2 regions of the Micromonospora soli genome follow, and region 1 is predicted to be linked to the other one. Evidence: riboswitches for the same ligand, from Rfam matches in the RefSeq annotation. Region 1 holds a riboswitch; the other holds the start of a gene.
The links. A riboswitch is a leader RNA that binds a small molecule or an ion and turns the genes downstream of it on or off. The one in region 1 is predicted to bind ZMP and ZTP.
Positions count from the first base shown of each region.

Region 2: another riboswitch for ZMP and ZTP. It lies ahead of Q2K19_RS29575 (glycine hydroxymethyltransferase); the one in region 1 lies ahead of Q2K19_RS27755 (bifunctional 5,10-methylenetetrahydrofolate dehydrogenase/5,10-methenyltetrahydrofolate cyclohydrolase).

Region 1 is NZ_CP130427.1:5,874,599-5,878,800, reverse strand. Features, by position in the region: gene Q2K19_RS27765 (acyltransferase family protein) at 1-418, opposite strand, end outside; gene Q2K19_RS27760 (hypothetical protein) at 544-1,569, shown strand; ZMP/ZTP riboswitch at 1,567-1,649, shown strand; gene Q2K19_RS27755 (bifunctional 5,10-methylenetetrahydrofolate dehydrogenase/5,10-methenyltetrahydrofolate cyclohydrolase) at 1,663-2,541, shown strand; gene Q2K19_RS27750 (alpha/beta hydrolase) at 2,545-3,561, opposite strand; gene Q2K19_RS27745 (hypothetical protein) at 3,565-4,202, opposite strand, start outside.
Region 2 is NZ_CP130427.1:6,257,225-6,261,426, forward strand. Features, by position in the region: gene Q2K19_RS29565 (S8 family peptidase) at 1-1,201, shown strand, start outside; gene Q2K19_RS29570 (hemerythrin domain-containing protein) at 1,317-1,817, shown strand; ZMP/ZTP riboswitch at 1,984-2,073, shown strand; gene Q2K19_RS29575 (glycine hydroxymethyltransferase) at 2,092-3,510, shown strand; gene Q2K19_RS29580 (2-hydroxyacid dehydrogenase) at 3,577-4,202, opposite strand, start outside.

The sequences.
Region 1 (4,202 bases):
ACGAGACCGCTGTCCTGGTCTCGGTCGGGTCGGCTCCGAGCAGCCGGGCCAGGAGGCTGCCGGCGAACAGCGTGCCGAGCAGTAGGGTGCTCGGGCGGATCAGCCGGGCGCTGCGGTCCAGCAGCCAGTCGGTGGCGGTGTCACCGCGGGCCTGAAAGGTGGTCAGGGAGGCGGCGTTGGCGAAGCCGCCCACGAGGAAGAAGACCGGGATGACCTGGAAGATCCAGGTCAGCGGGTGTGCCCACCGCAGCTCGGGGGTCGCCGAGTAGCCGGTGACGTGACCGGCGCGGTCGTATGCGATGACGGTGTCCGTCCAGTGGCCGTAGACCACGAGGATGATCGCCAATGCGCGGAGCAGGTCGATGTATCGTTCCCGACCGGCCGGCGTCCGCGTGGCGAGCCGACGCACACGGTCCATGCCCCGCTCCTGTTCGTGGCGTGGCGGCGCGGCGTCGAGCTGCTGACGCAGGGGCAGGGCTTCATGTTCTCAGAAGCGGCGGGGCGTTGTTCGGCTTTGTCTGACTTGAGGGGACTTGTTGCAGGATGCGGGTGGGTGACGCTCGGCTGGTCGCGGTCGAGTGGGTGCGCGAGCACTTGCGGCGGGACCCGGGCGTGGAGGGGGCGTTCTTCAGCGGGTCGACGGTGGGGTTGCCGGCCGACGCGGTGTTGCCGGCGTCGTCGGACGTGGACGTGCTGCTGGTGCGGGACGGTTCGGGCGGGAAGCTGGGCAAGTTTCGGCACCGGGGGGTGCTGTTGGAGGTCAGCGCGGTCAGCTGGGACGAGCTGGGTGGGCCGCAGGACGTGTTGGGGTCGTGGGTGTTCGCCCCGTTCTTCCGTACGGACACGGTGATCGTGGATCCGACGGGCCGGTTGGCGGCGGTGCGGGAGCGGGTGTCGGCCGGGTACGCGGATCCGGTGTGGGTGCGACGGCGGATGGCCGGGGTGCGGCGGCGGATCGAGGAGGGGTTGCGGCGGTGGGACGACGCCGCGCCGCTGCACGATCAGGTGCTGGCGTGGTTGTTCCCGACGTCGGTGTTGGCGTTGCTGCCGGTGGTGGCGGGGTTGCGGGATCCGACGGTACGGCGGCGGTACGTGCGGGCGCGGGAGGTCCTCACCGGGTACGGGTTCGCCGACCGGTGTCCGGAGTTGCTGGCGTCGCTGGACGGCGGCGGGGTGGGTCCGGGGCGGGTGCGGGAGCATCTGGCCGGGTTGGCGGTGGCGTTCGACGAGGCGGCGCGGGTGGCGCGTACCCCGTTTCCGTTCCGGGCGGATGTGAGCGCGGCGGGGCGGCCGGTGGTGGTGGACGGCAGCGCGGAGCTGATCGGGGCGGGCGCGCACCGGGAGGCGATGTTCTGGATCGTGGTGTCGTACGCGCGATGTCACGCGATCCTGGCGGCGGACGCCCCGGGGCGGGAGCGGGCGTTGCGGCCGGCGTTCGCGGCGGCGTTGGCGGATCTGGGGGTGGCGTCGGCGGCGGACCGGCGGCGCCGGGCCGGCGAGCTGCTGGGGTCGTTGCCGCGGTGGCAGGCGGTGGCGGATGCGGTCGCGCAGCGCGCTGTGGCAGGCTGAGGCGGACGCGACTGGCGGCACGGGGATGGCAGCAACCATCGGGGAGCTCGTCGCGGGGGTCGACCGCCTGGGCCTCCGCGGGCGAGGTGTGTCATGTCTTCTTCGGGTGCGACGGCTCGGCTGCTGCCGGGTGGGCCGGTGGCGGAGCGGGTGCTGGCGGAGGTCGCCGAGAGTGTGGCGGCGCTGCGCGCGGCGGGGGTGACGCCGGCGTTGGCGACGGTGCTGGTGGGTGACGACGACGCGAGTGCCGGATACATCCGGATCAAGCAGCGGCAGGCGGCGGAGCTGGGGTTCGCGTCGCCGCACGTGCATCTGCCGGCGGCGGCGTCGCAGGCGGATCTGCACGCGGCGCTGGAGGACTTCAACGCGGACAAGGCGGTGCACGGGGTGCTGGTGCAGCATCCGGTGCCGGCGCGGTTGGACTATGACCGGGCGTTGGCGGTGCTGGATCCGGACAAGGACGTGGACGGGATGCACCCGGTGAACATGGGTCGGCTGGCGTTGGGGTTGCCGGGTCCGTTGCCGTGTACGCCGGCGGGGATCGAGGCGTTGCTGGCGTTCCACGGGGTGCCGGTGGCGGGCCGGGAGGTGGTGATCCTGGGTCGGGGTGCCACGTTGGGTCGGCCGTTGGCGATGCTGCTGGCGCAGAAGCGGCCGACGGCGAATGCGGCGGTGACGGTGGTGCACACCGGGGTGGCGGACTGGCCGCGGTACACGCGGCGGGCGGAGATCCTGGTGGCGGCGGCGGGGGTGCCGGGGATCGTGCGGCCGGAGCATGTGCGGCCGGGCGCGGTGGTGGTCGGCGGTGGGGTGCGTTACGAGGGGCGGCTGCTGCTGCCGGACGTGGACGAGTCGTGTGCCGAGGTGGCGGGGGCGATCACGCCGCGGGTCGGTGGGGTGGGTCCGACGACGGTGGCGATGTTGTTCCGTAACGCGGTGCGGGCGGCGCAGCGGGCGGCCGGGCTGGATTGAGCCTCAGGTGAGGGGGCGGCCGAGCCAGCTGGAGAGCCAGTCGAAGGCGGGGCCTTCGGCGGCTTCCCAGACGGCCATGCTGTGGCCGCCCCCGGCCACGTACGCGGTGGTGACGTCGAGCGGGGGGTGGGCGAGGCGGCGCAGGGTGTCCGCGTCGTGGTGGGCCTTGTGGTCGGCGGAGCCGCTGGACAGGTAGAGGGCGACGGCGGGTTGGGGCAGGTGGCGCAGCCGCCAGGCGTCGTCGTTGAGGGTGTGTTCGGTGCCGTCGCCGATGGTGATGCCGGGTTCGGCGTAGCCGGAGAGGCTGGCGGCGGTGGCGTAGCGGTCGGGGTGGCGCAGGGCGAGGTTGGTGGCGCAGTAGCCGCCGGCGGAGTAGCCGATGAGGCCCCATCCGGCGCGGTCGGTGCGTACCCGCAGGCGGGCCTCGGCGGCGGCGGGCACGTCGACGGTGAGGAACGTTTCGGCCTTGGGTCCGTGGGTGAGGTCGGTGCATTCGGTGTCGAGCAGGGCGTCGGGGGTCTGCGGGGGGAACAGCACGACGGTGGGGGCCATGCGGCCGGCGGCGATCTCCTGGTCGAGGTGGTGGGCGGCGGCGAGCCGGTTGGTCCAGGAGGCGGGTGAGCCGGGGAAGCCGTGCAGCGCCTCGATGACCGGGAAGCGTGCGGTGGGCTGCTGGTGGTAGGCGGCGGGCAGGTAGGCGCGGACCGGGAGGGTGAGGCCGCTGGCGGTGCCGGTGACGGTGAAGGTGAACAGCCGCCCGCCGGGGCCGGTGGGTGCGGTCACGGTGGCGGTGGCGTCGTGGCCGGCGCCGGCGGTCCAGGTGGTGAAGGTGTCGACCTGCCGGTTGATCCAGATGCCGGTGGCGGCGAGGGCGGTGGTGAGGCAGAGGACGCCGGTGGCGGTGCGCCGGGCGGCCCGGCGCACGCCGGTGCCGTGGTCCCAGGTGGTGGCGAGCAGCAGGGCGGTCAGCACGGCGGCGGCGGTGGCGGTGAGGGCGGCGGCGAGGCTGTCGGGGGCCATCGTTCAGCCTCGCCGATGGTGTGGCGCGCGGGGCGGGTGGTCGCGGGGTGGCGGGGGCGGCGGGATGAGCGCGGGGGGTGCGCCCAGCGGCGCGGGGGTCTGTCGGCAGGCCCAGGCCAGGGCGGCGGCGAGCCGGTCGCCGGGGCGGGTGGGCGGGCCGAGGACGGCGAGGGTTTCGGTGCTGGGCAGGTCGGTGGGGGCTGGTTGCCGGTCGGGGACGGGTGCGTCGTCGAGCAGGACGAGGGTGGGATAGCGGGTCGGTGCGGCCCGGACGACGGCCCGGGCGAGCGGGGCGAGGCCGGTGGGGGCGACCAGAGCCCAGCTGTGGGTGGTGACCCGCAGGTCACGGGCGAGGCTCGTGGGCAGGCCGTCGGTGAGGATGTCCGGGGTCGCGGTGGCCCGTAGGTGGGTGAAGACGAGGACGGTCGGCCCGGCGTGGTCCTCGGCGGCGTGGGCGGCGGCGGTTTCCCGGGCGGGGTCGGCCTGGTCGGTGAGGACGACCACCGGGTACCGCCAGGTGGGGTGCCGCGGGTAGTCGGCGGGGACGACGACGGTGGGCGCGGCGGTGAGCGGCCAGCTGGTCCAGCGGGGCGGGTGCCAGGCGAAGCTGACCGGGTCGGCGCGGGTGAGGGCGGCGCGGG
Region 2 (4,202 bases), 380 kb from region 1:
GTCCACCGCCGGCCTGGGCACCGCCCTCGACGAGGGCGAGACCGTGGAGGTCTCCGCGGCCGACGTCGCCAGCGCCACCGGCGGCCCGACCAACGAGCCCCTCTACGGGCAGCAGTGGGACATGGACATGATCCACGTCCCGCAGGCGCAGGCGAAGAACGCCGGTAGCTCGAACGTCGTCGTCGGCGTGCTGGACAGCGGCATCTCCAGCACCCACCCCGACCTGGCGACCCAGATCGCCAAGGACAAGAGCACGTCCTGCCTGGGCGGTGTCGCCGACACCACCGAGGCGGCGTGGAACCCGACCACCAGCGACCACGGCACCCACGTGGCCGGCACCATCGCCGCCGCCGTCAACGGCGTCGGCGTGACCGGCATCGCGCCGGGCGTCAAGGTCGCCTCCGTCAAGGTGGTCAACGACGACGGCTACATCTACCCGGAGGCTGCGGTCTGCGGGTTCATGTGGGCCGCCACGCACGGCATGCGGGTCACCAACAACAGCTACTACATCGACCCGTGGGAGCTGAACTGCCGCAACGACGTCCGCCAGCGTCCGGTGTGGCAGGCCGTGCAGCGCGCCATCCGTTACTCGAACAGCCAGGGCGTGCTCAACGTGGCGTCCGCGGGTAACTCCAACTACGACCTGGCCCACAAGATCACCGACACCGGCAGCCCGGACGACGGGACGCCGGAGGTGCGCGAGAACCTCACCAGCGCCTGCATGGACCTCCCCGCGGAGGCCCCGGGCGTGGTGACCGTCTCGGCGGTCGGTCCGACCGGCGCGAAGAGCTACTACTCCTCGTACGGTCTGGGCGTGGTGGATGTGACGGCCCCGGGTGGTGACACCCGGTTCCGTACCCAGGGCGTCCGGTCGACGCTGACCGACGGCATCCTGTCGACGACCTTCAACACCACCACCAAGACCAACGGGTGGGGTTACAAGCAGGGCACCTCGATGTCCGGCCCGCACGCCACCGGCGTCGCGGCGCTGGCGCTGTCGGCGCACCCCGACCTGGCTCCGGGCGCGCTGGCGGCGTTCCTGGAGGGCACCTCCGTGTCCATGTCCTGCCCGGCGGGCGTCTACAACCCGGTGCCGCTGATCTCGGCGGGCCCGACGGCCTACAACGCGACCTGCTCCGGCGGGCAGCGCACCTCGTTCTACGGCGCCGGCATGGTCGACGCGTTCAACGTGGTGAAGTAGCGGTACGGCACAACCCGTGGTGGGGCCCGGCGGAACGTCGCCGGGCCCCACTCGTTTTTGCCGCTCATCCCGCGGGTAGGGGAAGCACCGTCAGCCCAGACCCGAGGAGGTACCGGTGTCCACCGACGCGATCGTGCTGCTCAAAGAGGACCACAAGGAGGTCCGCCGCCTGTTCAAGGCATTCCAGGACGCCGAGGAGGGGCCGGCGAGCGAGCGGCAGAAGCTGGTCAAGCAGATCCTCGAGGCGCTGACCGTGCACACCTACCTCGAGAACGAGGTCATGTACCCGGAGGTCCGCAAGCTGGTGCCGGACATCGAGGACGACATCCTGGAGTCGTACGAGGAGCACCACGTCGCGGACGTGCTCTGCTTCGAGCTGTCGACCATGGACCCCGACGACGAGCGGTTCAACGCCAAGACGACGGTGCTGATCGAGAACGTGCTGCACCACGTCGAGGAGGAGGAGCAGGAGTGGTTCCCCAAGGTCCGCGAGGCGCTCGGCCGTAACCAGCTCCAGGAGATCGGCCAGCGCATGATCGACCTGCGTCCGAAGGCGCCGAAGACGCCGGCCGCGCCGAAGGCGCTGAAGAAGTCGCTGGACGCGGTCGTCGCCTGAGCGGGCACCACACTGACGGCGGGACCCGGCCTCGGCCGGGTCCCGCCGCCGTTCCTGCCGCTCCGCCGCCCGAACCCCACATGATTTGCCCAGCCCCGGGCGGACGAACCCGGCCGGCGCGCGGCGGAGGTGCGCCGGGTCGGGCTCCGGCGGACCCGGTAGGATCGGCGCGGGCCGTGACTGGCGCGTGGGGATGGAGAACCATCGGGAAGCGGTCCCGTCATGAGGACGCACGCCGAGCGCCTGGGCCTTCCGCACGTCACCAGGAGGTCGCATGTCGCTGAACGCCGAATCCACCGCCTTCCGCAGCGCGCTGGAGGTGATCCGCGCCGTCGAACCGCGGGTGGCGGACGCCATCGGGGCGGAACTGGCCGACCAGCGCGAGTCGCTCAAGCTCATCGCCAGCGAGAACTACGCCTCCCCGGCCACCCTGCTGGCCATGGGCAACTGGTTCAGCGACAAGTACGCCGAGGGCACCGTCGGCCGCCGCTTCTACGCCGGCTGCCAGAACGTCGACACCGTCGAGGCACTCGCCGCCGAGCACGCCCGGGAGCTGTTCGGCGCCGCCCACGCGTACGTGCAGCCGCACTCGGGCATCGACGCCAACCTGGTCGCCTTCTGGGCGATCCTGGCCGACCGGGTGGAGTCCCCGGCACTGAAGAAGGCCCAGGTTCGCCAGGTCAACGAGCTCACCGAGGCGGACTGGTTCGCGCTCCGCCGCGAGCTGGGCAACCAGCGGATGCTGGGCATGTCGCTGGACGCCGGCGGCCACCTCACCCACGGCTTCCGGCCGAACATCTCCGGAAAGATGTTCGACCAGCGCAGCTACGGCACCGACCCGGCGACCGGCCTGATCGACTACGACCGGGTCGCCGAGGCGGCTCGCGAGTTCAAGCCGCTGATCCTGGTCGCCGGCTACTCGGCGTACCCCCGGAAGGTCAACTTCCGGATCATGCGGGAGATCGCCGACTCGGTCGGCGCCACCTTCATGGTCGACATGGCGCACTTCGCCGGCCTGGTCGCCGGGAAGGTCTTCACCGGCGACTTCGACCCGGTGCCGCACGCGCACATCGTCACCACCACCACCCACAAGTCGCTGCGCGGCCCGCGCGGCGGCCTGGTGCTCTGCGGCCCGGAGCTGGCCGACCAGGTCGACCGGGGCTGCCCGATGGTGCTCGGCGGCCCGCTGCCGCACGTGATGGCGGCCAAGGCGGTCGCCCTCGCGGAGGCCCGCCGCCCCGACTTCGCCGACTACGCGCAGCGCATCGTCGCCAACGCCCACGCGCTCGCCGAGGGGCTGGTGCGCCGGGGCGCGAAGCTGGTCACCGGCGGCACCGACAACCACCTGGTGCTGATCGACGTCTCCGGGTACGGCCTGACCGGCCGGCAGGCGGAGCAGGCGCTGCTCGACTCGGGCATCGTGACCAACCGCAACGCCGTCCCGCAGGACCCGAACGGCGCCTGGTACACCTCCGGCATCCGGATCGGCACCCCGGCGCTGACCACCCGGGGCCTCGGCACCGCGGAGATGGACGTCACCGCCGAGCTGATCCACACCGTGCTCAGCCAGACCACCCCCGGCGAGTCCAAGGCGAAGTACGTGCTCGACCCGGCCCTGGCCAACAAGGTGAACAAGCACGCCAGCGAGCTGCTGGCCGGCTTCCCCCTCTACCCCGCCGTCGACCTCGGCTGACCGCCGCTCGGCCGACGCCGATCAGGGAGTTGTGGTGGACCAACCACAACTCCCTGATCGATCGGGTCAGCCCCGCACCTGCGGGTTGGCGCAGCAGCGGAGCGGCTCGCCGCGCAGGTAACGGCCCACCTCTCCGGCGACGATGCGGGCGGCGTTCGCAGCGGTCTCCTTGCTGGCCCCCGCCAGGTGTGGGGTCAGCACGATGTTCGGCGTGGTGAGCAGTCGGGAACCGGCCGGGATCGGCTCCGCCGGAAAGACGTCGAAGGCCGCGCCGAACAGGTGCCCGGCGTCGAGGGCGTCGCACACAGCGTCGTAGTCGAGCAGCGCGCCCCGGGCGCAGTTGACGATGACCGAACCCGCCGGCATCGCGGCCAGTTGCGCGGCACCCATCATCCCGGTGGTCTCAGGGGTGAGGCGGGCGTGCAGGGAGACGACCCGGGACCGCAACAGCAGGTCGTCCAGGGAGGTCAACTCGGCGACCCCGGCGACCTGGTCGGCGGTGACGTACGGGTCGTGCACCAGGACCCGCGCGCCGAACGCGTGCAGGATGCGGGCGACCCGGCTGCCGATCGCGCCGAACCCGACCAGCCCGACCGTGCTGCCGCCCAGCTCCGGCCCGACGCTGTCGTAGCGATAGTAGTCGCCACGCCAGACCCCGTTCAGGAGGTCCTGGTGGGTCGGCGCGATCCGGC